One region of the Nitrospira sp. ND1 genome, then DNA from elsewhere that is predicted to be linked to it. Evidence: riboswitches for the same ligand, from Rfam matches in the RefSeq annotation. Region 1 holds a riboswitch; each other region holds the start of a gene.
The links. Region 1 has a riboswitch for cobalamin ahead of NSND_RS03820 (TonB-dependent receptor plug domain-containing protein). Riboswitches for the same ligand answer to the same signal wherever they lie in the genome.
Positions count from the first base shown of each region.

Region 2: linked by a shared signal. The riboswitch ahead of NSND_RS12160 (CbiX/SirB N-terminal domain-containing protein) and the one ahead of NSND_RS03820 (TonB-dependent receptor plug domain-containing protein) in region 1 are both predicted to bind cobalamin.
Region 3: linked by a shared signal. The riboswitch ahead of NSND_RS12075 (TonB-dependent receptor) and the one ahead of NSND_RS03820 (TonB-dependent receptor plug domain-containing protein) in region 1 are both predicted to bind cobalamin.

Region 1 covers NZ_FWEX01000005.1:775,245-785,486, forward strand. The annotation lists gene cobS (adenosylcobinamide-GDP ribazoletransferase) at 1-377, opposite strand, end outside; gene cobT (nicotinate-nucleotide--dimethylbenzimidazole phosphoribosyltransferase) at 388-1,440, opposite strand; gene cobU (bifunctional adenosylcobinamide kinase/adenosylcobinamide-phosphate guanylyltransferase) at 1,457-1,993, opposite strand; gene NSND_RS03800 (cob(I)yrinic acid a,c-diamide adenosyltransferase) at 1,998-2,594, opposite strand; gene bluB (5,6-dimethylbenzimidazole synthase) at 2,540-3,316, opposite strand; gene NSND_RS22045 (cysteine-rich CWC family protein) at 3,306-3,509, opposite strand; gene cobO (cob(I)yrinic acid a,c-diamide adenosyltransferase) at 3,518-4,117, opposite strand; gene NSND_RS03815 (cobyrinate a,c-diamide synthase) at 4,119-5,516, opposite strand; gene NSND_RS03820 (TonB-dependent receptor plug domain-containing protein) at 5,541-7,523, opposite strand; cobalamin riboswitch at 7,551-7,813, opposite strand; gene NSND_RS03825 (ABC transporter ATP-binding protein) at 7,877-8,773, opposite strand; gene NSND_RS03830 (FecCD family ABC transporter permease) at 8,770-9,840, opposite strand; gene NSND_RS03835 (ABC transporter substrate-binding protein) at 9,927-10,242, opposite strand, start outside.
Region 2 covers NZ_FWEX01000006.1:1,594,008-1,604,249, forward strand. The annotation lists gene NSND_RS12120 (cobalt-precorrin 5A hydrolase) at 1-932, opposite strand, end outside; gene cobI (precorrin-2 C(20)-methyltransferase) at 929-1,711, opposite strand; gene cbiE (precorrin-6y C5,15-methyltransferase (decarboxylating) subunit CbiE) at 1,708-2,964, opposite strand; gene NSND_RS12135 (precorrin-8X methylmutase) at 2,961-3,611, opposite strand; gene NSND_RS12140 (cobalt-precorrin-5B (C(1))-methyltransferase) at 3,608-4,714, opposite strand; gene NSND_RS12145 (hypothetical protein) at 4,714-5,085, opposite strand; gene NSND_RS12150 (FAD-dependent oxidoreductase) at 5,082-5,807, opposite strand; gene NSND_RS12155 (DUF3209 family protein) at 5,813-6,187, opposite strand; gene NSND_RS12160 (CbiX/SirB N-terminal domain-containing protein) at 6,201-7,382, opposite strand; cobalamin riboswitch at 7,498-7,698, opposite strand; gene NSND_RS21000 (hypothetical protein) at 7,749-7,994, shown strand; partial or broken gene NSND_RS21005 (IS3 family transposase) at 7,994-9,116, shown strand; gene NSND_RS12180 (trans-sulfuration enzyme family protein) at 9,445-10,242, opposite strand, start outside.
Region 3 covers NZ_FWEX01000006.1:1,579,249-1,589,490, reverse strand. The annotation lists gene NSND_RS12090 (cobyrinate a,c-diamide synthase) at 1-1,370, shown strand, start outside; gene NSND_RS12085 (cobyric acid synthase) at 1,367-2,917, shown strand; gene NSND_RS12080 (HoxN/HupN/NixA family nickel/cobalt transporter) at 2,968-3,768, shown strand; cobalamin riboswitch at 3,833-3,957, shown strand; gene NSND_RS12075 (TonB-dependent receptor) at 4,008-6,203, shown strand; gene NSND_RS12070 (hypothetical protein) at 6,217-7,698, shown strand; gene merA (mercury(II) reductase) at 8,154-9,587, opposite strand; gene NSND_RS12060 (hypothetical protein) at 9,630-9,875, opposite strand; gene merP (mercury resistance system periplasmic binding protein MerP) at 9,884-10,162, opposite strand; gene merT (mercuric ion transporter MerT) at 10,175-10,242, opposite strand, start outside.

The DNA.
Region 1 (10,242 bases):
CCGGCATACCGCAACAGCAGCGAGAGAAAGAGACCGGTCGCACCCAGTGCCCCGACGCTCGGATCGCGCATGATGCGCAGCCGATCTGCCGCGGTTCGCCCGCCGGCCAGTCCATCTACAGTGTCCGCCAGCCCGTCTTGATGCAGCCCGCGTGTCATGAGCACCAGTAGCACGATCAGCAAAACATTCACCACCTCGGCCGCCAAAAACAAGCGCAAGCCCTGGTCAGCCGCCGCGAGAAATCCGCCGATCAGAAGCCCGACCGTGGAGTACCAGGCCATCGACGTAGCCAACTCCGCGGACGACGGCGCATGGTGGCTCCGGCTGATCGGAATCGCCGTGAGGAAATGCCAGGCAAACACAAAGGGTCTGGTCATGGCCGCCATCTCAGTCACGTTGCGAGACACCCGCTTCCTCGAACGTCGCCATCTCGGTAAGAATCTTGATCGACGCCTGCACGAGGCTCATCCCGAGGCAGGCTCCAGTCCCTTCGCCTAACCGCAGATCGAGATCGAGCAGCGGCTTCAAGCGCAGATGCTCCAGAATCGCCTGATGACCACGTTCCACCGAACGGTGCGAGGCGATCAGATAGTCCCGACAGAGCGGCTGCAACCCCACCGCGATCAACGCCGCAGCGCCGGCAATGAACCCATCTAACACCACAGGGACTCGTGCTGCCGCCGCACCCAGGATCAGCCCGGCCAAACCGGCAATCTCCAGACCGCCGACCTTCGCGAGCACATCGATGGCGTCGGCCCGGTTCGGACGATGCCGGTCGAGCGCCTGCTCAATGACGCCGACTTTGCGGGCATGGCCCGCCTCATCGATGCCGGTTCCTCGACCCGTGACCTCAGCCACCGGCCGCCCGGTCATGACTGCTGTGATCGCTGCACTCGGCGTCGTGTTGCCGATGCCCATCTCGCCGGTCCCGATCAAACCGATCCCCTCACGCGCAGCCTCCGTAGCCACCTCGATCCCGACCTGCAATGCTTGCACCGCCTGGTCACGACTCATGGCGGATTCCACCAGGAGATTGTTGGTTCCCGCCATCACCTTCTTGTGAATCAGGCCGGGGACCGACCCAAAGTCGTAGGCGACTCCAATATCCACCACCCGCACCTCGACTCCGGCGTGACGCGCGAGCACATTCACGCCGGCGCCGCCACGCAGGAAATTCAGCACCATTTGCGGCGTGACTTCGCGCGGATAGGCGCTCACCCCTTCAGTCGCCACACCATGGTCGGCCGCAAACGTAAACACGACTCCGCGCGGCACAGCCGGTTTCACTTCGCCCGTGATCGTGGCATAACGCACCGCGGTTTCTTCCAGCCGCCCCAGACTACCGAGAGGTTTGGTCAACCGATCCAGGCGCGCTTGCGTCTGCGCTGCGATCGCCTGATCCACCGGTTGAATGCGTGTCAACACTTCCTGGAGCGTCATCGGGTCTTCTCCCCTGTCATTTGAGTTTGAGCGACTGGCCGCTGACGACAAAGTAGACTTCGTCGGCCGCTGCCGCGATCTGTTGGTTGACCCGACCGGCGACATCGCGAAACGCGCGCGCACTGCGACTCGTCGGTACCAGCCCGAAGCCCAATTCGTTGCTCACCAACACGACCCGCGCCTGGGTGCCGCGAATAGCCTGCAGCACTGCTTCCACACGAGGGACCATCTCCTGCCCGGCAATGCGACGCCCGCACACGTTGCTCAACCAGAGTGTGAGGCAATCCACCACGACGGTGCGATAGGCCTGTCCTTCCGTTCGAAACCAGGCAGCCAGGTCACGCGGCACCTCGGCGGTGATCCAGTCGGTGGGACGGGTCTCGCGGTGCCGCGCAATACGCGCCTTCATTTCATCGTCCAGCGCCTGCCCGGTCGCGACAAAGGCCCTCGGGCCTCGACGGCCCGCCTGATCTAGCGCTGCCTCACTTTTTCCCGAGGCGGCGCCGCCAAGCACCAGAATAAGATGGGATCCTGTGGCCGAGTGCTTCTTCATCGGTTTACTCGGCGGTTGCGCCGGATTCGCGTTGCCATAAGAATTCCGGTTCGCCTTGGGTCTTCGACACCCAGCGGGCCAGGACGAACAGCGCGTCGCTCAACCGGTTCAGATACTTATTGAGCTCGGCTGCCACCGGTTCCTCGCGGCTCAACCGGATACAGATTCGTTCCGCGCGGCGGCAGATCGTTCGCGCTTGGTGAAGCGTCGCCGAGACCTTACCGCCACCGGGTAGAATGAACTCCTTCAGCGGGGCAAGCTCCTCCTGGCATCGATCGATCATCTCTTCGAGCTTTGTCACATCCTTGGCCGTTACCTCCGGCATGTTGGGAAAGGTCTGGCCCGGCGCCGTGGCCAGAATACTCCCGACATCGAAAAGCTTGTTCTGCACCCAGCGCAAATCCGCCTCCAATTGCGTCGACGCGGCGGACCCGCTCCCGGCTTCAGCATTCATCGCCCGCACCAATCCGACGGACGCATTCAACTCATCGACTGTGCCGTAGGCCTCGACCCGCAGACAGTCTTTCCAGACCTGTTGTCCGCCGGCTAACCTCGTTTGGCCCGCGTCGCCCGTTCTTGTATAGACCTTGGTGATTCGCATCCCGGTAGTCTCTCCTTCCCTTCGACTCTCTTACCCCATGCCTCATAGTGCACCAGATCTTGCACAGAAAGCCTGGCTCGCCACCCGGCGGCTTCAAGGTCCGGCTTCTTCGCAAACTCCGACACATACCCGAGACAGAGGTAGGCCAGCACCTTGACCGACTTTGGAATACCCAACACGCGCTTCAGCGCCGCATGATTTAAGATACTGACCCACCCAACCCCGATCCCTTCGGCGCGTGCCGCCAGCCAGAGATTCTGAATGGCACAACAGGTGCTGTAGAGATCTGTATCCCGCACGGTGGAACGGCCTAACACGTGCGGGCCACCTCGTTGGCGGCTGCAGGTCACACAGAGATTGAGCGACGATTCTTCAATACCTTCCAGCTTGAGCGTTCGATACAGATCCGCACGAGGTGTTTTGTACCGGAGCGCCGCAGCCGCATTCGTGTCCATAAACAGCTGCTTCACCGCGCGCTTTGTCTCATCTGTACGGACCACCACAAAGTCCCAGGGCTGCATGAGCCCCACCGATCCGGCATGATGCGCGGCATTCAGTAATCGCGCGAGCACTTCGTCGGGAATCGGCGTCGGCAGAAAGTTTCTGCGCACGTCCCGGCGCTCGAAAATTGCCCGATAGACCGCCTCTCGCTCGGCCTTGGAAAACGGTTCTGAAGGCTCGGCCGTTGTTCGAGTCAACCGCTCTCGTTTGTCACGTGCCATGAGGCATTTCATTCGAAGACTGCGGTCCAAGTACTCCATCCGCCACCTGCTGCAAACAGACGGGGCAAAGGCAGTCCTTAAAACGTGCCGCAATCCAATCCATCTGCTCCTCGGTAATACCGATCTTCCCGCACCAGCATTGATACCCGACACACTCGAACGTCTTCCGGCAATGCTCACAGGTCTTGGTCACCGGCCCTCTCAAAACTCCACCCCCGCCTGCGCCTTGATGCCTTTTCGGAACGGATGTTTCACCTGCTTCATCTCCGTCACCAGATCTGCAGCCTCGATCAATTCCTCCGGAGCCCCTCTGCCGGTGATCACGACATGTTGCATCGCCGGCCGCTGCTGCAAACGCGGCAGAACTTCAGTCACCGCCACATAGCCGTGGTGCAGTGCAATATTGAATTCATCCAGGATCACCATCGCATAAGACGGATCACGCATGAACTGGCAAGCCTTCGCCCAGGCCGCTTGCGCATGGCTCGTATCCCGCTCCCGATCCTGCGTCTCCCAGGTATACCCTTCGCCCATACGGAGGAACGTCACGCGATCGCCGAACGATTTCAGGATGCGCTCCTCTGCCGTGTCGATCGCCCCCTTGATGAATTGCACGATCGCCACCTTCATGCCGTGGCCGAGGCAACGGAGGGCCATCCCGAGCGCGGCGGTCGTTTTTCCCTTTCCCGCGCCGGTGTAGACGATCAGAAGCCCCTTCTCGTCCTGGGCCGCTTCGATCCGCCGATCCACGGAGGCCTTCAAGCGTTGCATCTTCGCCGTATGCTCGTCCTGTTCCGCCATCTCATCCTTTCGTGGCAGAGGCCTGCGCCCCGCGCAGTCGACGGGCAGTCCCCAGCAGATCAGCCACGACAGCCGGATGACTGCCGAAGTGCAAATGGCTGTACAACGCAAGGGTATTCCCCATCGTCAACCCGTCCTGCCCGACGGGTTTCCCCGCTGCATCCGACAAGGTACAGGCATGATGGAGTTCGCCGGTTGGTTCGAGCATCGAATAGTGAAACTCATGCCCGCGCACCACTGTCCCGGCTCCGCCCAGCATGCAGGATTCAGCGATCTCCACGGTTCGATAACCTAACGTCATCCCGTTTTTCCGCATGACCGCTTCCGCCGGAAACACCCCGACCATTTCATGTCGAGCGCCGGCCCCGTCACGAATGGCCTCCGTCAAGTACATCAGCCCGCCACATTCGGCATACACAGCCCCACCACGCCGGGCAAATGTCTGCACGGCCGAACGCATGGACATATTGGCCGCCAATGTCTCGCCATACAGTTCGGGGTAGCCTCCGCCGAAATACAGCAGATCTGCGACCGGCAACTCGTCATCGTGCAAGGGCGAAAACCTTACGATCTCCGCGCCTACCGATTCAAGTAACTCCAGATTATCCTGATAGTAAAAACAAAAGGCCGCATCGTAGGCCAGGCCGACTCGAACCGGTTGTTGCGTTGCCGCCGGCCTCGTGATCGGGAGATCTTCTCCCGGACATTCCCCGGCCGATCGAGCCATGGCCTCGACCCGATCCAAATCGATCGTCTGTGCAGCGGCTCTCGCCAATCGGTCATACAGATCGCCCTGCCCCTGCTCGATGGCAGTCCTCAGCCCGAGATGGCGATCCTGAATGGTCACCGAAGCATCGGGCTGCAGGTATCCCACAACCGCCAGATCCGTCTCCGACTCTACCGCCTGCCGCAATAACTGGTAATGGCCCTCACTCCGCACGCGATTGAACAGCACTCCACGAACCTGTACGGCCGCGTCGAATTTCGCATACCCGGATGCCATGGCTGCAGCCGATCTCGCCATGGCACTCCCGTCGATGACCAGCAGCACCGGCGCGTTGAGCTGCTTCGCCAGTTCAGCCGTGCTGCCCTGCTCATGCACCGGTGAGCTGCCGTCAAACAGCCCCATCATGCCTTCGATGATCGACAGGTCCGCATCGACCGAGGCGCGCGCGAAGATGGCCCGGTTGGCGCTCTCCCCCAACATCCAGCCATCCAGATTTCGCGACGGCCGTCCGGTCACCGCTTGGTGATGTCCGGGATCGATGAAGTCCGGCCCGGCCTTGAACGGCTGCACCACCAGCCCCCTGGCCTTCAAGGCTGCCATGAGCGCCAGGGTGACCGTGGTTTTGCCGGCACCACTGTGGGTGCCGGCGATGACGAGACGAGGACGTGACATTACAGTACGGCGCTCATCTCTTCCTCACGACTTTCCGCCAAACGTGACCCGCACACCGCCAAAAATCGAGCGGATCGGTGTGCCGGCGCTGGCGACTTCTTCATACTTTTCATTAAACAAATTCTCAGCCCGGAGATAGGCCTGGAGCTGCTTCGTGACATCGTACGTGACTGCCAACGACCACACATCGAACGCCGGCAGCGACTGCCGATCCCCGGTGGTATTGTATCGGGAACCCACGTACCGTCCGATCAGCGTGATCCAGAGCGGATCGATGGGTTGATAGCTGACCGAGGCACTCCACTGGTCGGTGGCCCAACGCGGTAGACGAGTCTGAGTGACCAAATCCCGAGTCATGGTGTTGGTATAGTTCGCCTGTACCACAAGGCCCTTGAGGAACGGACGGTCGCTGGAATAGGTGTACGAGAGTCCAGCCTCCCAGCCCTTCGTCGAGGCTTCACCGATCTGCTGAGGGCAAAACCCGAACGTGCTGAACGGCGCGCAAAACGTCGGATCAAACGTAGTGGTGATGAGATTCCGGTAGCGGTTCCAGAAAAACCCTCCTGTGAACTTCAGCTGCTTCGAGAAGAAATACTGGTCGATCCCCACGTCCATACTTTGGCTTTTTTCTGTGCCCAATTGGGAATTGCCAAAATTGGGAAAATACAATTCGTTCATCGTGGGGGCCCGGAAGCCAGTGGAATAGCTGCCTCGGATTTTCGTGTCGGTTTCCTTGTGGAGATACCCGCCGGTCAGCCGATAGGTCGTCGCATCGCCGAACACGTTGTAACTGTCATGGCGAATGCCCGCGGTGGCGAACAGGCGATCCCACAAATTGAATTGTGCCTGCGCGAATCCGGCATTGGAACTCAAAATCCGGTTGGTGAGTCCCGTATCATTCTCGCCCTGTTGTTCGCGAAATTGATACCCCGCACTCAACAACAACAGCTTCGTGATTTGGAAATTGTGCTGCCACTCCAACCGATTCGAGAGCACACGAATTTCGTTGTTGGAGTTGAACGGCGTGCTGAATGCCCCGGTGATCAGACTACGCTGCAACGTGCCTGACAAAAACTGCGAGGCCTCCTGTGCACGCGCAAGCGTGAGCTTCTGGGACCACCAGCCGGTGAGCGGCTGTTCATAACTACCGCTGAACACATATTCCTGACTCCGATTTTTTGAGCCATAGACGTCGCTTGGAGAGGTCGCCGATACACTATCGAGTTGCACGTCGGAATTCATCCAGCGCATCGTGAAATCAAGACGGCCGTCCTTTGGAAGGTCTACACCGATTCGCCCTGATCCCTGCCAGTTACGATAGGAGTCTCGCTCGCTAGCGCCACGCCGATAATTGACGGCCGAAAAACTCGAGGTGTCCCAGCGGGACAGCGAGAAGCTGTAGTCGACCGCGCCCTGTTTCCCGGACACCATGCCACCTTCACGCAGGGAGGCGAAGGATCCGTATTCCATGAACCCGGTGGCGGAGAGCGGACCCTGGCCGCGCTTCGTCACGATGTTGATGACGCCTCCCATGGCATCCGATCCCCACAACATGCTCTGCGAGCCGCGGAGAATCTCTACTCGCTCGATATTGTCGGTCGTCAGGTTGGCAAAGTTGTAACTACCGACGGTGCCGCTGTTGACGATCGCGCCGTCGATCAGGACCAAGGTCTGATTCGCACTGCCTCCTCGAATCTTGGCCGTGACCTCGGTGCCGGGCCCGCCGTTTGAAAACACCGCCACACCTTGGGCCAACCGAAGCGCGTCCACCACACTCCGGATGTTCTGTCGCTTCATGTCCTGTGCCGTAATGACTTCGACCGCACTGGTGACCTGGGTAACCGGCAACGGGGTTTTGGTTGCCGAGACCACCACTTCCTCGGCTTGTACGACAGGATCAGGCTCCAAAGGCTCTCCGGCAGTGGCCACTGCCGTCCAGACAGGCGGGACACTTGCGACACACAGCAACACGAAATAGGCAGACCATTCCCTGACAATACCCGACATACTGACACTCCCTTTCGCTCGAAGGGTTCAGTTACAAACCCGTCAGTTGGGTCTCCTGACTTGCGGATCATCGTTTCTCTGCGCCTTCCCAGCTGAGCGTGAAACGTAAAACGACGTTCGTGAAACGGTCGGAGGGAACCTCCTGCGCTTCACGAGATACGATTCACGAACCACGCCACTCGCCAGTGGCTCAATGCAGAGTCACTCCCCGCTTACAGTGGCGGCACCGTGATGGTTTTGCACCATCTTCCCCGACGCTGACGGCGTCTTCCTGACACTCCGCTCTCCAATGATGACGCGCCCCTTCTCTTCACACGGGTGGGCCGGGCACGAACCCATCCCGCAACACGTGATCATCCCCTGAACGGCACAGCCTGCCTCGGCAAGGTAATCCTGGGCAGTCCCGACTCCGGATGGGGATCGATCAAGACCTCACAGCCATAGACCGCCCGCAATGCCTCCACCGACAACACCTCAGCCGGCGTGCCCATCGAATACATCGACCCTTCCTTCAGCATGACGATCCGGTCGCAATACTGGCTGGCCAGGTTCAAATCGTGCGACACGATGACGACGGTCAGGCCCTGCTCGTCGGTCAAACGACGCAGCACCGAGCAAATTTCGAGTTGATGCTGAAGATCGAGAAAGGCGGTCGGCTCATCGAGCACGAGGACCCGGGGCGTTTGGGCCAAGGCCCGCGCAATCATCGTACGTTGACGTTCACCGCCGGACAGGTCGGTCACCGCACGCGAAGCCAGATGGCCGATGTCCATCGTGGCCATGGCCTGAGCGGCCGCCGCACAATCCTCCCGATCTTCCCAGCCGAACCCAAGACTCCACCTGGTCTGTCGGCGATGCGGATACCGTCCCATCAACACCGTTTCCGCCACCGTAAAGGAGAAAGCCGGCGGACTTTCCTGCGGGACGAACGCCACGGTCCGCGCCGTCTCCTCTCGTGAAAGGTCAGCCAGGTTTCTTCCGAAGAGCGAGAGGGTTCCCCGTTGAGGCACGGCAAGCTTGGCCAGGAGTTTCACGAGTGACGTCTTGCCCGATCCATTGGGCCCGACGATACCGAGTATTTCGCCTGGCTCGACGTGCAGGCTCACATCGCTGAGGACCCACCGGCTTTCCCGCCCAGACAACTTGCCATAGCAGAACGAGGCCCCCTGCACATCGTAGGCATGGTGCCGGTCCGAGTAGACACCAGCCGCAACATCAGCCGTACACATCGGGTCTACAGGAAGCCTCATACGAGCCGATCCTTTCGCCAGACCAGCAGGTAGACAAAGAACGGGCCGCCCGCGAGGGCCGTGATGATTCCGACCGGGACTTCCGACGGCACGAAGAATGTCCTGGCCATGGTATCGGCCACCATCAAAAATATGCCGCCCACGAGCGCTGAAGCCGGCAGGAGCAATCGATGATCCGCCCCGATCACCAGGCGCACCGCGTGAGGAATGATCATCCCGATGAATCCGATCATGCCGCTGACGGACACCACGGCGCCGGTGAGCAGCGCCGACACCAGAAAGATCACCCGTTTGGCGCGTTCGGTATCGATTCCCAACGACCGTGCCGGCTCTTCACCCAAGGCAAGGATATTCAGGACCCGTACCTGCTTGAAGAGCAGGACGAGACCGGCCAACAGATAGACTGAGAGCGCAGCCAGCGCGGGATAGGCCGGGGCCGTGAGCGATCCCATGAGCCAGGCCATCATGCCGAAGGAACGATTCGGTTCCATAATCGAGGTGATGAACATGATCAGCGCCGAGAAAATTGCGTTCAGGATCACACCGGCCAACAGCACGGAATGAATCGGAAGCCGGTCGTAGGTGGCCGCCATACGATAGACCACCAGCAGGGCCACCAGTCCGCCTAAAAACCCGCAGACCGGCAGGAGCGAGAAGGCGAGGACCGTGGTCCCGATCCCGAACAGCACCGCGACAGCCACACCCAGCGCGGCACCGCTCGACACCCCGAGCACGTAGGGATCGGCCAGAGGATTTCTGAGCAGGGCTTGCAGCGCCACCCCGACCGATGCCAGGCAGACTCCCACCAGAAATCCCAGAAAGACTCGCGGCAGACGCACCTGCAGTAGGATGACGCTGGTCGTCTTGAGCACGTCGTTGTCGGTAGGCTGGTCGAGCAGCGCGGACGACAGCACGCTGATAAGTTTCCCGAGTCCGATGTACTGTGTCCCGAGTTGCAGACAGACGACAGCCAGGATCAGCGCGACGACCGACAAACTGCCCATGATGACGCACCAACGCACCGGAGTCAGGATGGCCCCCTGAAACGGCCGTTCATGTCCGGTCATTGGAGCGGAACTGTGACGGCTCGTGGAAGGCAACGGGGGCGAGGTCAATGCTGGAGCAGGTGACGTGGAGTGGCCGACCGAAGGCATCATGGCTGGACCGGTACCGATTCGGGAGGAAAGGCCTCGGGGTGAATCACCCTCACGAGTTCTTCCAACCCTTCCATTACACGAGGCCCGGGACGATTGAGCGCATTGGCCGAAACCTCGCGCAACCGGTTCTGCTGCACAGCGGTCAGGGTCGTCCAGCGCCGCCACTCCTGCTGTTCGCGTCGAGGCACCGTTTCAACCGACCCCATTGGGAAGATCAGCACTTCGGGATCTTCTTTCAGGACCGTTTCCATGGTCAGCCGTGGATAGGGTGTTGCAGCTCCGGAGGCGATATTGGTTCCCCCGGCCAGGCCG
Region 2 (10,242 bases), on a different contig from region 1:
ACCGCGTCCAATTGCGCAGCCGGATAGAGACGCAACGGCCAGCCATATTTCTCGCTCAAGGCCAGCAATGCCGGCTCATCCTTCTTGACGTCGATCGTCGCCAGCTCTTTCACCGACTTGGGGGAGAGGCCCTGTTTGGCCAAGAGGGCCAAGACTCCCCGCTCTACCAGATCGGGAGCCGTTCCCCTGTCGCAGCCGATCCCCAACACGAGACTCTTCGGACGATAGATCACGGCATTCGTCCAATGGGCCGGATGCGACAAGCCGATCTCGCGATCCGTGGCGATCAGCAGAATTTCAAACTCGTTCGGATCCACTCCCTCTAGCGACGTCGCATAGCGGACACCTTCCGGCAAGGGCTTCTCAGCCGGCCACCAGTCCGGCTCTCCCGTTTCCTGCACAAACAGCACCTTGGTCGCATTCACCACCGCGGCGCAGCCCCTCGTCACATTGCGGTCCATATCGTCGAGCGTCCATCCAAGATCGCGGCCCAGAATATCTACGGTCAACGTGCCAATTGCATCAGACGCAGTCGTTACCACCGACTGCGCACCCAAGGCGGTCGCGACTCGTTCGGTAAAGATATTGCCGCGCCCGACGTGGCCCGACAGGACACAGATCGAAAACCGCGCGGCGTCGTCGATGCAGACTACCGCCGGATCGACCTTCTTGTTCTTCAAGAGCGGCGCAATCATCCGCACCACGGCTCCGACACTGATAATGAAAATATGGCAATCGTACGCAGAAAAGGTCTCGGTCAACGCCGGGCCCATCGGAAGCGGCAAGCGTCGCGCACCGGCCGGCGCCGAGGCGATCAGCTTCTCCGAAACGAAGAGGTCCGCGCCGGACAGGTGCGGCAGCAAGCGGGAGGCAATCGCAATCCCATGCTTCGTAATGGCATAGACGGCAAACGGTGTGCGTTCGGCGGTCATGCCCTGGTCTCTCTGACGGCCGGGCGCGGCGTGGCCGGGACCACACCTGCCAACAATCCGCTCCGTTCCTTGCGCGACACAATCATCATCGCAAAGCAATCGCCCCGCTCGGTTTGGATCGTGCGGATGTCCCGAACGATCCGCTGTTCAGCCATCGTGGCCTTCGACACATAGACCGCCCGGTCAGTCAGACCCTGCTGCTCCAGCGCCTCAACGACCTTGGGGATCTCGGTGCCCATCTTCATCAAGACGACGGTGTCGAACAGTTCCAGCACCTGACTCAAATCCTCGACTCCGTAGCTTGCGGGGAGGATGGCGATCCGCTCTTGCCCGTCGGCCAGAGGAATGCCGGTCACGGACGGCACGGCCATGATCGACGAGACGCCTGGAACGACTTCGATACGGATACCCGGCCAGCGCAGCGGAGCTTCCCGCCGCAGATAGATGAATGTGCTAAAGAGCGAGGGATCGCCTTCCGTCGCAAAGGCGACCGACAGCCCTTTTCCCAAACGCTCCCCGATAGCCGTGAAGGCCGCATCCCAGGCAGGCCGCAACCGCTCCGGATCCTTGTTCATCGGGAACGTCAGAAAGATGCGTTCCTGTCCGGGAATCTCGCCCAAGGTCGGCTTGAGAATTTTCCAGGCCATCGACTCTCCGTAATCGGAGCTGCGCGGCAGGGCAAGAACCTGCGCCTGCTTCAGCACGGTGAGCGCACGCAGCGTGATCAGATCCGGCGCACCGGGACCGACCCCGACGCCATATAATGTTCCGTAGTTCATGAGACCGCTCCTGTCTGACTGGGCTTCTCGACGGCAAAAATTTGAATCGGGTTCAAGGCTTCGTAACGAAGGTAATGGGCCAAGGGTTCGGCGCGCGAGACTTGCAGCAACGTGACATCCGGCACCAACCCGCGCTTCCGCAAGGTCTGATAGGTCTCCGCGACATTCTCCAACGTGATGGCATTCACGACGAGGCGTCCACCTGGTTGCAGCCGGTCCATGACAACGTCGATGATCTCTTCCATGCTCCCTTTGCTGCCCCCGATGAAGACGGCATCGGGCGCTTCCAAGCCTGCCAGCGCCTCCGGCGCCCGGCCTGCGATGACGCGCACATTGTCCACCGCATGGGCCAACAGATTGTCGCGGCAGATCTCGACGCCCTCCGAATCGACCTCGATCGCGTAGACCAGGCCTTTCGGCGCAAGCAACGCCGCCTCGATCGACACCGATCCGGAACCGGCCCCGATATCCCAGACCACGCTGTCCGGTCTGATCCCCATCGCGGCCAGCGACAACAATCGCACTTCACGCTTCGTAATGAGGCCCTTCTTCGGCATCCGCTTCGCGAATTGATCCTCATGGAGAAACGGAATGGTGCAGGGCGCGCGCCAGGAGGGATCGGAGCGGACGAGCACCAACACATTGAGCGGCCCGACATCCTGACAAGTCGCAAGCGCCGCGATGTCGAATCGCCGAACCTTTTCATCCGGACCGCCAAGATTCTCACAGACCCAGGCCTCCCAGGCCGTCTCTCCATGGAGGACCATGCGCTGAGCTAACACCGATGGCGAATTCTTTTCATCAGTGAAAATCGCCACCTTCGCCTGCCCCTTGAGCCTGGTGAGAAATCCCTCGGACGAGCGGCCATGCAGAGACACAAAGGCTGCGTCGTCCCACTTCAATCCAGCTCGCGCAAAGGCCCATTGCATCGAACTGGGCTGCGGCAACACCTCGACATGCTCGGCACCTAGCCGCTGAATCACCAGGCTGCCGATGCCGAAAAACAACGGATCGCCGGACGCCACCACACAAACATTCTGTTCCTCTGCCAGTTCCGCCACCCGGTCGAGCACCGACACCACGCCGCTCTTGAGGACAATCTTCTCGCCCTGAAACTGCGGGAAGAATTCAAGATGGCGCTCCCCGCCCACGAGCACCCCCGCCTTCATGACCGCATTCACGGCGCGGCTCGTCAGGCTCGCACAGCCGTCGTCCCCGATCCCGATCAAGGTAATGGGGCACCTTGGACTCATGCAGGAACCTTTGCTGATAGGAGCAATAGAGCATGGATAATCGCGACGGCAATGGGGCTGCCCCCCTTGCGGCCGCGCGCCACGATAGAAGGAGTCAAAAGTTCTAATATGACTTCCTTGGACTCAGCCGCCGACACGAACCCGACCGGCACCCCGATGATGAGAGCCGGCGTCGCTCCCTCCTCGCGAATCAAGCGGGCCAACTCCAATAAGGCAGTCGGGGCATTGCCGATCGCCACCACCGCTCCATCGAGCAGATTGAGGCGATGCGCCTTTTTCATGGCCTCGATCGCGCGTGTCGAGTTGTTGGCCTTGGCCGTCGCAATCACATCCTCGTCCGAAATAAACGAGTAGACCTTGCAGCCATAGGAGGAGAGCCGCTCCTCGTTCAGGCCGGCAGAAATCATCTTCACATCGACCAAGAGAGGGCAGCCTCCTTGAAGGGCCGCCACCCCGGCGCGCACCGCATCGGGATGGAATCGCATCAGGGTCTTAAACTCGAAGTCCGCCGTAGCATGGATCACCCGGCGCACGACTTGCCATTCGTCCGGGCCGAAATCGTGCAGACCCGACTCCTGGTCGATGATCGCGAAACTGCCATCCTCGATGCTCCGTCCGAGCGCGGTCATCTGTCTCATATCGTTCATATCTGAACCTCCGGGTAACGACCGAGCAACGAGCCGCCGAAATCTACCAGACAGGTTTCCACCGCCAGCTTGCCGCCCGCGTGAACCTGACAATGTTCGACAACCCTCTTGCAAACCAACGACGTGATACCGACGAGGCCTGCCTCGCGGCATAATTCCAACACATGGCGGGCTGTAATGGCCTGGCGGATAGCGGCCACCAACTCGTCCGACGCCGATAACTCGGCTGCCAGCGACGCCAGAAATTCCATATCCACTTCCGATCCGGCGGCATGCGTCTGCATCTTGCCGTTGGCCATCTTCGACAATTTTCCCATCATCCCGACGATGATGGCTCGCGCGATCCCTCGCTTCGCACATTGTTTGATTCCGACGCCGATGAAGTCGCCCACCTGGATAAAGGCCTGCTCCGGCAACTGCGGATAGAGCGCCATCGCATACTGCTCCGATTTGCCGCCGGTCGTGAGCACCAGCTCGCGCAGACCACCGGCCGCGGCCACATCGATCTCTTGCATGACGCTCGCCTTGAACGCCGCCGTCGAATAGGGCCGCACAATGCCGGTTGTGCCGAGTATGGAGATGCCGCCCAGGAGGCCAAGCCGCGCGTTGGTGGTCTTCTTAGCCATCTCTTCACCGCCCGGCACGCTGATCGTCACCACCGCGCCCTCGTAGGGAGCGCCGGCCAATTCCTCCCCCACCATCTCCGTAATATTGCGCCGTGGAACCGGATTGATCGCAGGCCCGCCAATCTCCAAGCCCAACCCAGTCTTGGTGACGGTGGCTACGCCCTGGCCTCCCCTGATCTCGATGCCTGGTTCTGCTCGCAGCTCCACTTCTGCTGTCAACTCGGCCCCATGTGTACAATCAGGATCGTCGCCGGCATCCTTGATGATGCTGCAAATCGCGCGGCGGTCCATTCGCTCACAACGGGCGAGCGCGAACGTGACGCGCGTCCGATTCGGCAGGGTCGTTTCAATTTCAGACAGCATGGCACCCTTCACGAGACAGCGGGTCGCAGCCTTGGCCGCTGCCGCGGCACAGGCGCCTGTGGTAAATCCTGTGCGCAGCCCCTTTCGATCTTTCGGCGGTACGCTCTTATCCATCACTCATGTCCCGCTAGCCCACTAAAACACTCACGAATCTTTGCCGCACGTTCAGGGCTGTAATGCTCTGCCTTCGCCCGATTCGTACCCCGGAACGTCACCCGACAGAGCAACTCCCCATCCGGCCCTGCTAATTCCAGCGCCGCATTGGCCTCATCCTGCTGTCGATAGAGAAGCCTGCTTCCAGCCTCGATCTTGAGATGCACATGGGTCTGTCCCTCTTCGCCCAGCGTGACCCACTCAGCCCCCTGCCGCACAGTGAGGAGGCCATGGACCTCGGCGATCGCGCCGGACGAACGAACGATGACGCTCGTCTCCCCAAACCCAAGTGCAGTTTCCAGCGCGGCAAGCATCTGCTCCCGTCCGGTCATGCGGACTTCTTCGGCATATTGAAGAACGACTCCACCTGCTCCTTGCTCACGGCCACTCCTGCCGCCACCAAATCGTCGAGCAATGCCAGGTTCACGACTCCATCGCCCGCAATGAAGGCCTGAGTGAGATCGCCACGCGACAACACTTCACAAAGCATGGCTCTGGCATGAGGAACCCGCTCCGGATGACCAACTGCGGGAATCGCCTCGATTCGCACCTCGCCACAAGCCGCGGGAACCTGATTCTTCACGAACTCGTCCGGGAGAAAATACTCCGCCGAGTCGCGCAGCCACATGAGCCGGGCCTGAGGGAGCAACGGCGCAAAACGGGTCGCGCGTAAGAGTCCCAGCGCAGCGGTGATCCCTGTATCCGTCGCCAGGATCAAAGTCCTGCCTGAGACATCCTCTCTCGGGAAAAACTTGCCCCAGGGTCCGCTGAACGAAACGTCCGTTCCCGCTGCCAGTCCGTGCACGAAGGCGGAACCCAATCCATCGGGAATACGCTTCACCGCGAGTTGAAAGCGACATTGTTCCGCATCGCCGGTGAGGAGCGAGTAGGCCCGCTTGACGGCTTTGCCGTTCGGCAACACGATTCGACTATCAAGGATGAGGTACTGTCCGCCGACGAACCCCAAGGGCTCGGCCGCGCACAGATCGAGGAGCAGAGTATCGGGCCCCAGCCTCTCGGTTCCCACCACTCTGGCGATCTTCGCTACGGCCATTGCTGCTACTCCGCCGGATAAATCTCATGAACAAAGTCATGCATCTCATCGAGGTCGCGATAGAGGTGAGTGAGCCCTTCGATCTGATGGGCCAGATCGAGATCGACCTTCTTCGTGAGCACCACCAGCGTACGCAGATAGGGCAGCTTCGGATCGTCGGCGCGGGTGGCAGACACGCGCTCTTCAAGCGCAGCTACCGCCGTCTCATAAAACTGCTTGAGCGTGGCCAAGTCCTTGGCGCCGCACATGGAACGAATCGGTCCCGGTTGATCGGCCCCGGTCCCCAGCTCCGCCAACTCATGCTGCCGTTCGGCTTCGTTCTTCACTCCCAACACTTCCATCAAACCTAGCCGCAGCCCTGCGATTTCATGACAGGCCATCGTCTCTCCTCCGTTACTGCATAATGTTATCGACCAGGCGACTGACGAGCCGATCGCCGAGCAGATGCTCCTCGACCAACTCCTTCGCATCCGTCTCTTTCACACCCCGATACCAAATGCCATCAGGATAGACCGCGACCGTCGGTCCTTCCCCGCAGCGGCCCATGCAGGAGGTCTTCGTCACGCGAATATCCTGATCCCGCCCGGCGTCCTTCAACAGCCGCCGCAATGTGGCAATGAGGGGAATGCTCCCGCCATCGGCGCAATCGACATTCCCGCAGACCAGGACATGTTTAGCCAGCGGGCGGTGGGCATGCACGTGCGGCATGGCCTGCGCATGGGTGAATCCGTGCCGCAGACTCCAGAGCAGCGCTTTGAGCCCGCCCACATGCTCGGTCACAGCGGATACCGGCACACGATACTGACAGGTATCGCAGGGGAGTGGCCGTTCCCCTGCCGTCGCTTGCGCAAGGCGCTCGTCCATCAAGCGGAGCAACCGGTCGTCGACGCCCAAATGGGGTGCCAATTCGGTCTTGATCCAGGGATAGCGAGCTTGAAACGATTCCACCTGCTCGCGAATTTTCGTGATCAGTCTTCCGCCGAAGAGAAAGTAGGGAGCCACGATGATCCGCTCTGGGCGCGCGCGCGCGACCAGCTCCACCGTCTCGTCAAACAGCGGTCTCGTCACGCCGATGAAACAGGGCACCACCCACCCGATCTCGCGCCCCTCGGCAAGAAGACGAACAACTTTACAGAAGTCCCCGTTCGCATCCGGGTCGCTTGAACCACGGCCCACGACCACGACGGCAGTCTTCGCGGATTCACGGGCACCCTCCAGCGCCGCCCGCGCCCGCTCAAAGGCCAGCTCCACGAGATTGGGATGGATGCCCAAGGCATTGGCCACGATAAAACGGACGGAGGGAAACTCTTGCCGAGCCTGCGAGAGCGCGAGCGGGATATCGTTCTTCACATGCCCCGCGGCAAAAAGGAACAACGGCAGGACCACAACGGAATCGGCTCGCTGCGCCAACTCACGAAGCGCGGTGGCCAACGACGGGCGGGCCAACTCCACATAGCCATGCGCCACATCGAGATCAGGACGCGCCACGCGATAGGCATTGACTAAGGACTCGAACTCAACATTGGCATTGGGATCACGACTGCCGTGCCCGACGATGAGCAATCCCGTCGTCATGCAACACAAACCGTGGGAGAGGCTGCCGGCATAAAAAAACCTCCAGCTCCACAACAGGAACAAGAGGTCGCATGCCAAAAAGGCAGGAGAGATCCTCCGTTACCGCGCGGAGAAACCGTACTATGTCAGCTCGGATAGGTCTCCTGGCTCATAGGTTCAGAAGGTCGAACCTTCAACGCTACCCCCAGCCTTCCCCAACAAGTTTGTCGAGTGGCTAAAACGGGGGAGCTTCCCACTTACAGTGGCGGGACCGCGCCGGTTTTTCACCGGACTTCCCTGTTACGCCCTAGCGGGCATCCGAGAGATTACTCATATCAGCCAAGATACCTAACGCGGGCTAGTCCACCCTGTCAAGGCTGAAATATCATGAGTGCACGCGATCCGAAGCAGCTTTACGCGAACTGCGCGACCACAAAGCCCAATAACTTACCAAGACATGCACTGAGACCGGTTGTTTATTTAGTTGCCCAGGCTCACCACAGTGAAAAAGCGCAAATATTTTCAGCTCCTTATAAAGATACAGCGCGGGCATGTCCTGAAAAGGCGAGTATCGTTGCAGTAACAATCTCAAAAGTGATTGTCAGTAAAACAGTGTTTCCTTCGTGCGTTTAATGAAACCTCTGTTTTCCGAGAAGCAAATTGCGACGGCCTTGCGGCAAATCGATGCGGGGGCACTGATTCCGGAGGTAACGCGGAAGCTGGGGATCAGTGAGGCGACGTACTACGTCTGGCGGAAACGCTACGGCCAGATGGCGATCGCCGAGATTCGGCGGTTACGGCAACTGGAGGCAGAGAACAGCAGACTCAAGCAGCTCGTGGCGGATCTGACCTTGGACAAAGTCATCCTGCAAGAGGTGCTCGCACAAAAGGCCTGAAGCCCACGCGCAAACGCGCCCTCGTGCGGGAGGTGCTCGGGCACTGTCCGATTGGAGTGCGACGGGCCTGTGGGCTCCTGCGGTTGAATCGAGCGTCGTGGTATTACCGACGCCATGGGCGGGACGATACGGCGATTCGCATGCGGCTGCGGGAGCTGGCCCAAGCTCGCCCGCGCTTTGGCTATCTCCGTCTGCACGTCATGCTTCGCCGCGAAGGCTGGGTAGTGAATCGGAAGCGGGTGCATCGGATCTATCGGGAAGAAGGGCTTACGATGAGATTACCGCGCCGTCGCAAACGGTCGAGTCATCTGCGGGTCGTGCCACCACACCCGAGTGAGATGAATGAGCGGTGGAGCATGGATTTTGTGGCGGACACGTTGCTGGATGGGCGGCGGTTTCGCGCACTGACCGTCGTGGATACCTATAGCCGGCACAGTCAATTAATCGAGTCCGATTTCACCCTCCCGGGAACGAAAGTCGTGGCGGCTCTGGAACGGGTGGCGAACCGGAGCGGCTACCCGCAGATGATCACAGTGGACAATGGGAGCGACTTGACCTCGAAGGCACTTGACGCCTGGGCATACGAGCACGGAGTGAAACTCGATTTATTCGGCCCGGGAAACCCGTGGAGAATGCGGTGATTGAGAGTTTCAATGGGCACTTTCGAGACGAATGTTTGAACGCGCAGGTGTTCGTGTCGTTACACGATGCGCGACAGAAGATTGAAGCGTGGCGAATCGATTACAATGAGCACCGGCCGCATGGTTCACTGGGGGACTTAACGCCCCAGGAGTTTGTCGAACAGGCGGTCCAAACCGGGCTGCAGGAAGCATCGAATTTCCAGCACGGCGTGGACTAGTTTTCAGGGAAGGGTCAGAAGGAGCGCATTTCCAGTTTTCAGCAGTCTAGTTTCTGGGGAGGTCTCATCATTTGTCCTATCCCCCGCTCCATCTGCACAAAATATGGGAGCAGCGGCGCAGCGCCCAGACCGTCAGATCAAGCCGAAACGGCTGCACCGGATACAATGCAAAGCCGATCTCCTTCATGATTCACAACCGCCTGCCCGCCCCGATGTGCCGATTATTCCTGCATCGCCTGCCGCCTCTCCCACGCCAGCTCTCTCATGATCCTTCCTCTTGTCCGTCATTCAATCGGCCGGCGATGAATTGCTCGGCCCGTGAGGCTGCTCAAATCGCTTCCAGCGCGTCCTCAAGATCGGCGATGACATCTTCGATATCCTCGCAGCCAACGGAGATTCTTACGAGCCCGCTCGTAATCCCCTGCCGCTCCATGATGTCTTTCGGTGTCGCGACATGGGTCATCGACGCCGGATGTTCGATCAACGTATCGACCGTGCCCAAGGATACCGCCAAGGTGCAGAGTTTCAGTTTACTCAACAACCGCGTGGCCGCCTCGAACCCGTCGGCAAGCTCGAAACTGAAGCAGCCGCCAAAGCCGGTCATCTGTCGGGCTGCGACATGGTGGCCGGGGAACTGGGGGTCGCCTGGATAGTACAGCTTGCCGACTTTGGGAACGCTGGAAAGAAACTCAAAGAGCTTCATCGCGTTGTCGTGATGCCGCAGCATGCGCAAGGAAAGGGTTCTGATGCCCCGCAACAGCAGATAGGCATCGAACGGGCTCAGAATGCCTCCGGTGTCACGACGATAAATGCGAATTTTTTCGGCCAGCTCTGAGCGCGCCACAACAATCCCCCCGATCACGTCCCCATGGCCGTTAAGATACTTCGTGGCGCTATGGAGGGAGATATCCGCGCCGTGATCCAGTGGTCGCTGAAAGTAAGGACTGGAGAAGGTGTTATCGACAATCGTCAAGATGCCTTTGGGCCTGGCCAGTTCGGCGATTGCCCGGATATCCGTGATCTTGCACGTAGGATTGGCGGGGGTTTCAAAGAAAATCACTTTTGTCTTGTCCCGTATGGCATCTCTTACGGCCTGCTCATTCGAAGTATCGACCACCGTGGAGGT
Region 3 (10,242 bases), on a different contig from region 1:
TTCCACGGCTCGTCATCGCCGGCACTGCTAGCAACGTCGGCAAGACGACCGTCATGGTCGGGCTCGTTCGGGCGTTACGTGCGCGGGGGTTGCGAGTGGCCGTCTTCAAGTGTGGCCCCGATTATCTCGATCCGACCTATCATGTTCGTGCGGCTGATGCGCCGTGTCACAATCTCGACGGATGGATGATGGGGCGTGAGGCGGTCCTTTCGACGTTTATGCGCGCGTCGCAAGGGGCAGACATTGCATTAATCGAAGGGGTGATGGGGTTGTTCGACGGCGCGTCACCGACGGGCGATGAAGGCTCGACGGCCGAGATCGCCAAGTGGCTCCAAGCGCCGGTGCTGCTCGTGTGCGATGCGGGAGGGATGGCTCGCAGCATTGCGGCGCTAGCCAAAGGGTTTTCGACCTTCGACGCAGGCTTGCAGATTGCCGGTCTCATTTGTAACAAGCTCGGCAGCCGCGGGCATTTGGAATTGCTCCGCAAGGCGACGGGTGGCGAGCCTCCCGTCATGGGGGGGCTTCTTAAGGAACCTACTTTGGCGTTCGCGGATCGGCATCTGGGTCTACGCAGCGCAGACCGGGCGACGGTCCCGGAGGATGTCTTTGTGTCGTGGGGCGATCGGGTGAGTGAGTGGTGCGATGTCGATGCGATCATCGCGCTGGCGCAATCCACGCCGGTTCTTCCTGAAATTCCTACCATGGAACGGATCGTCGGTGAGGGAGCCAGCTGTCGAATTGGTCTCGCGTTCGACGAGGCGTTCCATTTCTATTATGACGACAACCTCCGCCGTCTTGAGAGTCTTGGTGCGGAGCTCGTGCGGTTTTCTCCCATTCACGATACGCATCTGCCGGATGTGGACGGTCTGTATTTCGGTGGCGGCTACCCGGAGGTTCATGCGGAGGAGCTGTCGCGGAATCTTTCGATGCGTAGGGATGTGGTCTCGTTTGCCGAAGCTCATGGCCCCATCTATGGAGAATGCGGCGGGCTCATGTATTTGTCCAACGGCATCAAGACGCTCGATGGCGTGCTGCATCCCATGGTGGGGCTCATTCCAGGCGAAGCGGAAATGAAAGATCGTTTGCAGGCGCTCGGATATGTCGAGGTGGACACGAAGGACGCGACGATGCTCGGTCCGGCGGGCTTAAAATTTCGAGGCCATCAATTTCGCTATTCGGACTTTCGCCTTCCGGCAGAAGTCGAGTGCACCTACCATGTCCGCCGTCGCCGCGGGGGAGAGCCGTTTCAGGAGGGCTATCGTCAGGGCAATACGCTGGCGTCCTATGTCCATGCCCATTGGGCCTCGAACCCGCGCTTGGCTCAGGGTTTCGTGCAGGCCTGCTCGGCCCATGCCAGGAGGGTCCGGTGAGCGGACTGGCCCCCACGATCATGGTCCAGGGGACGGCTTCGTCTGCAGGGAAGAGTCTCCTGGTCACGGCCCTCTGCCGGTTTTTCCGCCGCGAAGGACTGCGCGTCGCTCCCTTCAAGTCGCAGAACATGTCGCTGAACTCGGCCGTCACCATCGATGGCCTGGAGATCGGGCGGGCGCAAGCGGTGCAGGCCGAGGCCTCCGGTATTCTGTCCTGCGTGGACATGAATCCGATCCTGCTCAAGCCCGAAGGTGATCGACGCAGCCAAGTCGTGGTACTCGGCAAGTCGATCGGCAGCATGCTGGCGACCGAGTATCACGAGTATAAGCCGCGCCTCACGACCGTGATTGCGGAGTCGTTGACTCGGCTTCGATCGAACTACGATCTGGTTGTGATCGAGGGGGCGGGGAGCCCGGCTGAGATCAATTTGAAGGATCGCGACATCGTTAACATGCATGTGGCCAAGCTGGCGGATGCGCCGGTTATTCTGGTGGGGGATATCGATCGAGGCGGCGTCTTCGCCTCCTTTGTCGGGACGATGGAACTGCTCGAGCCGGACGAGCGGGACAGGGTTGCGGCCTTTGTCGTGAATAAATTTCGCGGCGACCTGGCGTTGCTCACACCGGGGCTCGAGTTTTTGAGCGAGCGCACAGGCAAGCCGGTGCTGGGTGTCGTGCCCTATATCAAAGACCTCCGCGTTGCCGACGAGGATTCCGTATCGCTTGAAGCGCGGATGGCTCGGCGTAGACCCTCCCAGCAGGAACTAGATGTCGTGGTCGTGCGCGTGCCGCACCTCTCCAACTACGACGATGTCGAAGCATTGGAACATGAATCTGGTGTTGTTGTGCGTTTCGTTGAGCAGCCTGACGAAGTTGCGGGTGCCGATCTCGTGATTCTTCCCGGTTCGAAGAGCACAGTGGCAGATCTCGCGTGGCTCCGTGCCAGTGGCTTCGCCGGCGCGATTGAGGCGCGCGCCCGTGAGGGTGGACCGCTCTTAGGTGTATGCGGCGGATGCCAAATGCTTGGTGAGATGATCGACGATCCGCACGGAGTGGAATCGGCGGAGCCTCACGTACGGGGATTGGGACTGCTGGCCCTAGGAACCCACTTCGAGCAGGAGAAAGTCACGACGCAGGTTCTAGCCCGCGTGCTGTGCCCCTCGTTTCTCACCGATGGCGTGGGGCTCGAAGAAGCGGTCCATGGATATGAAATCCATATGGGAATGGTGGTGCCACATAATCAGCAGGCGAGCCCCTTCGAGATTCAGTCGCGGAACGGGCGCACAGAGGTACGCAGTGACGGGGCTCTCAGCAGCGATGGGATGGTGGTGGGTACCATGTTGCATGGCCTGTTCGAGAATGAGGTGATCAGGGCGCGGACTCTTTCTTTCCTGCGTCGGCGCAAGGGGATTTTCGCAGGCGACATCATCCGGCGCATTCCCACGAAACAGGACGAGTACGACCGGCTGGACGCCGTGGTGCGTGGGCATCTCGACTGTGAGCTGCTCTGGCGTCTTACCGGCCTCTGCCCGGTGTTACCACGGTGAATGATGCGTCAGAGTTTTCGGGGTGAGAACTATGGGCCACAAGGGAGCCTATGAATCCAGCTGATGGCAGTCTCTGGGCCTTGCTCGGTCTCGCCTTCGCATTGGGCTTGAGCCATGGAGCCGACCCAGACCATCTCACCGCCATCGATGGCATGACGAGGGCGTCTGTCGATCGGCATCCGAGAATGAGCCGGTGGGTGGGGACATGGTTTGCGTTCGGGCATGCCCTCTCCGTCCTGTTGATTGCGGGGTTGATCGCATTGGCGGCGGAGTATCTGCAATCGTTCAACGACTCTGTGCTGCACGTGAGTGGGGTGTTGTCGGCCTGCCTGTTGTTCGCCATTGGGACATTAAACCTCGCCAGGCTGATGACATTGCCGGCTGGAATGACGGTTCCGAGCCACGGGGTCATCGGCCATTTTTTGCCCAGACAGTTGCTCAACATCACACACCCGATGAGCGCCGTGCCGATCGGCGCGTTGTTCGGGCTGGGGTTCGAGACCGCCAGCCAGATGTCGGCCTGGGCCTTGGCCGGCACGATGGGCTATGGCCTGCTGGGCGCGCTGCTGATCGGCGTGGCCTTCAGTCTGGGGATGGTCGTTACCGATTCCCTCAACGGCCTTGTTGTACGCCGGATGTATTTGGCGGCGACCACGATGGCGATCCAAGGCAATCGCATGATGACGCTGACCGTCGTAGGGCTGGCTTACGTCGTCGGGATCATCAAATTACTCCAGCCCACCTCGTTTGCGTTGCCGATCAGCGATCTGGGTCTCACGATTATGGTGCTCGGCGCGGTGTTGCTGGCGTTTCTGACCGCACTGATCAAACCCAAGTGCCGGGTGGCGTAACAGAAGGGAGGCCTACTAGAGCAGTAACTTTTTCAATCCAATGCATCGATAGCCCATGTACCCCAAGGGAAGCGCGGTAGAAGCCGCCACTGGTCCGCAACTGTGATCGGGGACGAAATCTGCACTCAGCCACTGTCCACAAGGATGGGAAGGCGCAGAGAGTAGGACGAGCCGAGAGTCAGGAGACCTGGGTATATGGAGACTCCAGAAACCCCTTTCGTGATCAAAGGAAGAGCACTATGCTTCGCCGTCTTGTCATGGCCTCAGGAATTGTGTTGTGTCTCATGCCCCTCAATCTTTTTGCCAAGGAAGGTGAAGGGGATCCCGTGGAAGTGCAGGAAGTGACGGTGATTGGACAGCCAGTCGAGCGCCAGGGGACGGGGACGCTCAATCTCGACAGTCTAAGTATGACGTCCAGCCGCTTGGGTCTGACGCTACGTGAGATTCCCGCCAGTATTGAGGTGATCGGTCAACAGACTATTCAGGAGCGCGGGTTTCGGTCGATCTCCGAAGCGATCGAAGGCGCGACGGGAGTGACGGTAGGCGACGCACCTGGAGACCCCGCGAACTTTTCCATGCGGGGGTTCACGAATAACCAGATTCGACTGCTGAACGATGGACTGATGACCGGCCCGGCCAATATGACCTCGCGCCCGCGTGACACGTGGAATCTTGATCGCATCGAGATCCTGAAGGGGCCCGCGTCGGTGCTCTATGGGGAAGGGGCGATTGCCGGCGCGATCAACTTCGTGACCAAGCGACCGGTCCGTGAGTTACAGGGAACGGAGACCTTTCTCTCGTATGGCAGCTTCAATACAACTAGGGCCGGCGTGGGCAGCGGAGGGACGCTCGGGACCGATAAGCTGCATTATCGAGTGGACCTGAGTTATCAGAACTCCGACAACTTTCTGGGCGTGCAGCGGGCACCCTATACCTATTGGAATGGGACCAGCGCCCTCCTCTATGACGTGACCTCTCGTCTCAGCGTTGAAGCGTCCTTCGATCTCGGGTTCGATCGCAGCAAGCCCTACTTTGGCACGCCGCTGGTGCCCTCGTCGTTTGCCACCCAAGGGGTCAACGGAGTCGTAAGCACGCTCGATGGGCGCACTGTCGATAGGCGGATGCTGCGGCAAAACTACAACACACAGGACAGCGACATGAGTGCGCTGACCACGTGGACGAAGCTCAAAACGACTTGGAAGCCGACCGATCTGATCGAAGTGCGGAACCAAGCCTATTACTACACGGCGAGGCGACATTGGCAAAATGCTGAAACCTACACATTTAACACTGGGACGCAGCTTATTGATCGTGATCGATTCTATGTGGCGCATGATCAGACTATCATCGGCGACCGACTCGAGTTTCAGGTCAACCAGCCCGTCGCGTCGTTGAAGAATCGTTTTGTGACGGGATTGGACTTTAGTCGTCTCGACTTCACGAGGCCTAGTTTTTTTAATGGGGCAGGTGGGAGCGTGGACCCGTTTGCCCCTGTCGCCGGACTGTTCGGGCCGATCGCGGCAGCAACGCAGAAGGCAATGGTCACCACGACCGCGCTGTTTGCCGAGGATCAGCTTAGCCTGACCGATCAGCTCAAGCTGATCGCCGGATTTCGACATGATCGTATCGATTTGACTCGGGAGTTGTTCGACACCGCCGGCGTCCTCGATACGTCGAGCAGTTTCTCGCGGAACTTCAATCCCACCACCTGGCGCGCAGGCCTTGTCTATGACGTGCTGCCGCAGGTCACGCTCTATGGGCAATACGCGACGGCGGCTGATCCGGCTGCCAGCAATATTTTCCTCGTGACACGTCAGGAAAGTTTTGCACTCGCGACCGGGGCGCAGTGGGAGGTGGGCGCCAAAGGGGACTTCTGGAACAAACGGGCCGAGTGGACAGTTGCGTACTTTGATATCTTCCGGAAAAACATTCTGACGCAAACCTCGCTGACGGAAGCGGTCAACGTCGGTCGGCAGTCGTCTAAAGGTGTCGAGCTGTCCATGGGGGTGCGTCCCACCGAAGCGTGGCGAGTACAGGGAAATCTGACCTTTCTGTCCGCCAAATTTGACGACTTTGCCGAACTGTCCGGAGGCAGTGTGGTCTCCCGGAACGGCAATCGCCCGTTCAATGTGCCGCAGGCGATGGCCAACCTCTGGTCGATCTATCGGCTCCCAACGGCGGTGCCGGTCGATCTCGGCGCGGCGCTGCGCTATGTGGGAGATCGCTACAACGATGCGGCGAATGCCATACGGATGCATGCGTATATGACGGTCGATGCCTGGATGACGGTGCCATACAAGAATCTGTGGTTCACGCTGCGCGGGCGCAACTTGTTCGATAAAACGTATGCGAGTTGGGGCGATAATTTCTATCCCAGCGAAGTCATCATCGGGGCGCCACGGACGGTTGAATTGAGCCTGATGGCGCGATTCTGACAGGGGTGCAGGGATGCGTTGGGTGAGTGCCGGACTGACAGGAATCCACCGTGTGTTGGGAGTGGGGATCGGTCTGCTCGTCATGCTCTGGTTCGGATCGGGCGCGGTGTTGCTCTTTGTGCCCTATCCGAGCCTGACCGAGGCGGAGCGATTCCGATGGCTTGAGCCACTCCAGTTGGAGTACTGCTGTGTGCCGCTGGAGTCGGTCTGGAATCAGGTTGGGCTGCCCCAAGGGGTCGAGCGGGTGCGTCTGCTGATGGCTGCCGGGCGTCCGGTCTACGTCATCCATTTTCTGGACGGTACGCTGACGAGTCTGTGGGCGGATCGCGGAGAACCCATGTCAGGGATCACACACAGCGATGCCTTACGTATTGCACAACAAGGTGTGCCGTTCGAAGGCGAGATCGCGGCGGAGGCGCTGCAGGACGATCAATGGACGGTCCAACAGCGTTTCGACCCCTATCGGCCCTTGTGGAAAGTCCCATTACACGATGCGGATGGGCATGAGGTATACGTCTCTTCCAAAACCGGGGAAGTGGTGATGGAGACGACGGTGTTCGAGCGAAGGTGGAATACGGTAGGTGCTGTCATCCACTGGCTCTATGTGCCGGTGCTACGTCGGCATTGGGCTGCGTGGGATCAGACGGTCTGGTGGCTGGCTGCGGCTGGCGTGGTCACTGCCGCCACCGGGTTTGTGCTCGGTCTTCAGCATCTTCATCACTGGAGACGGCAAGGCCATAGCAGCCCCTTTTCGGGGATCAAGCGATGGCATCATCTTTTTGGCGTGGCCATTGGATCTGTGGTCTGTACGTGGCTCTTGAGCGGCATGTTCTCGATGGATCATGGGCGCTGGTTCTCGATCCCCGAGCCAACGGTAGATCAGCGTCAACGCTTCATGGGTGGAACGTTGGTGCCTGAAGATATTGCCGTTCCGTTACGAGACGCCATGCGGCAGGCCCAGCTCGGTGATGCCGTTAAAGAGATCCTGGTTAGCAAGGTTGGGGGAGTGAGCTACTATGTGTTCCGCTCAGATCCTGAGCAGCAAGTGGTGATGAGCGCTGTCACGGCGCACGCGCCGTTTCTGGAATTTGGTCTCCAGGCTCTTCGTCAAGCGGCGAAGGCCGTGTTCCCAGCTCATGAAATTAAGAGGAGCGAAATCACCTACGGCGACATGTATTACTACAGCACGACCCACAATCCTCGGCCGCTTCCTGGTTTGCGAGTTGTTTTAGACAATCCGGCACAGACCTGGCTTCACATCGATATGAAGACAGGCCAGTTGATGGAGCTCATGGATCACAGCAGGAGAGTGTATCGATGGCTATTCCATGGTCTGCATAGTTGGGATATCCCGTTTCTTTTGGAGCACGACCGCCAACGGAAGATCTTACTCCTGGTGTTCTGCGTCGCTGGGTTCCTGTTCAGCTTGTCCGGGGTGTATTTGGGGATTACTGTGTTTGTTGGTCGGTCGCAGCCGAAACCACCAGCCACTTAATAGTGCATGGTCTTCCGAGGAGGCGGGAGGACAGATACCATGGTATTGTCCGTGCTTTCATCCGTCAAGATCCACACGATGGTGAACGGTCGTTGACATAGAAATCTGTTTCACAAATGTTTGGTCTCAATAAAGTCGATTGACTGCGGTCGCTCTGCCGATTGGCGACATGGGTCTCACGATCACTGTGTTCGGAGCAGTGCTGTCGGCGTTTCTGGCAGCTCTGGTGAGAGCAAAGTATTGGGTCGCGTAAGTGAAAGGAAGCCTACTAGAGCAGTAAATTTTTCAATCCAATGAATTTCTAACCCATGTACTTTAAGGGAAGCGCGGTAGTAGCCGCCACTGGTCCGCAACTGTAATCGGGGTGACGTATGGCCCCATACTGAGACAGTGCTTAACCAGAGCCGACGACTTTTTCTGACCCTCTAGGCTTGTTAGCTCATATCGGCGTGACGCTAGTCTGCACAGCAGCTCATTTTCGACACGTCTTTTGTGTACGACAACGCGGCGATTTTAAGCGCCTCGGACATGGTTGGATAGACGTGCAGCATGTGGGCGAAGTCGTCGATACTCGCACCAAAATGAAGCCCCATTGCCGCCTCATGAATCACCTCTGCCGCGTTCATTCCGTGCATTGACACCCCCAGCACCTTCTTCGTTGTCCGGTCCGCCACCATCTTCAGAACCCCTCTGGTCTCCCGGACCGCCCCAGCTCTGGGAACGAGAGACATAGGAATAACCCGACAATCGCACGCGTACCCGCGCGCATTGGCCTCCTCGTCCGACAGTCCGACGACGCCCACCTGCGGGTCGGTAAAAATCGCTCGCGGAATCACGGCGTGGTTTACCTTATGGCCCCCTTTGCCGTTGAGCGCATTCTCGGCGGCAATCCCACCGTCCTGCGCCCCCACAGGAGTCGCCATCTGGCTTCCTGTGTTGGAACCAATGACATCTCCGGCGGCATACACGTGCTCGGCAGAGGTGCGAAGCTCCTCATTGACCTTCACGAAACCACGTTCATCCAGATCGACTCCTGGAAGGTCAAGCCCCAGGTGTTCTGTATTCGGTGTGCGCCCCGTGGCCACAAGGAGCTTCGCCGCTTTCAGTTCCTTCTGCCGCCCGTCCACCTGGAGCGTGACGACGACTTGGCGTTCATCGCCCTGCACCCGGCTCACCGTGGTGTTCGTCTGGATGGCAATGCCCTCCTCACGAAATACGTCTGCCACTGATTGTGCAATCTCCGGCTCGTAGGCCGAAAGAATTCGCTCTCCGCGTGCCAGAATCGTGACGCGGGTGCCGAAGCGCGAAAACATCTGGCCCAGCTCAAGCGCGATGTAACCGCCACCGAGTATGATGAGCGACGCCGGAAGCTCTGTGATCTCGATGTCTTCGTGACTGGTGAGCAGGTCGCTGGTGAGATACGGCGTGTCACGAAGCCCTGGAACCTCTGGCACGGTGGGCGCGCTTCCCGTCGCGACAAGGAACCGAGGCGCTGAGAGCACCTGCCCGTTCACTGTCACCTCGTTCTGGCCACTGAAGCGAGCTGCTCCTTCAAAAACGCGGATGCTTTCAGAATTGGAGATAATGCTCTCATACTTCTTTCCCCGGTAGTCTTCAATCACGGCATCCTTCTGCTCGATCAGAGCACGGAAGTCCAGGCCCATCGAGGCAGGAGAGAGCCCTGGGTAGCGCGGATGCTTCGACTCGTAGAGGGTTTTTGCGGCTTCGATGAGGTTCTTTGAGGGCAAGCAGCCACGATTGACACACGTGCCACCGAGCGTTCGCACCTCGGTCATGGCTGCCGTTTTTCCGCGTTCTGCCGCGCGAAGCGCCGCCGCAAACGCCGTCGAGCCGGATCCGAGAATTACCAGGTCAAATGTCTTCGCCATGATTTTCCCTCCTGGGTTGGTTGTCCGGGAATTTTCTTCAGGTCACACGCACGTCTGGCGCCGCACGAAGTAGTAGCCCAGCGCGGCCACGCCGATGAACACAATAAGAAGACCGATCAATATGGAATCATCGAGAATGAACCCAAGGCCAAGCGCGGTGACCAGACCGGCGACCATAAACGGCGCCACGCAGCAGAGTGCGGCAAACGCGGCGCCGCTGATGCCGACCGTCATGAGCGTTCGGCCCAACCATGATGGCGTCTCGTGACTATTGGTTTTCGCGTCCATTGCACCTGTTAGGGATGAACGGTAGAAGGGTAGCCCGCGTTCTTGGTCGCGTCCAGCAGCGCCTCGACCGTGGTCTTGGCGTCATCGAAGGTGACCAGGGCTTCCTTCTTCTCCAAGTTGACCTCGATGTTCTCGACGCCTTCGACCTTGTTCAGCGCTTTCTTCAGCGTAATCGAGCAGGTCGCGCATTTCATGCCGAGCACCGACAGGGTAACCGTTTGCGTGGCGGCCCAGGCGGGCGCGCTCAAGGCGGCCAAGAGGGCCAATACAGTGATGCGCTTGTTCATGACGTGTTCCTTTCAGTACAACAGCGGCAGAAGGTAGGGGAACGCCAGCGCGAGCCCCGTCAGTGCGGCCACGATCCCAA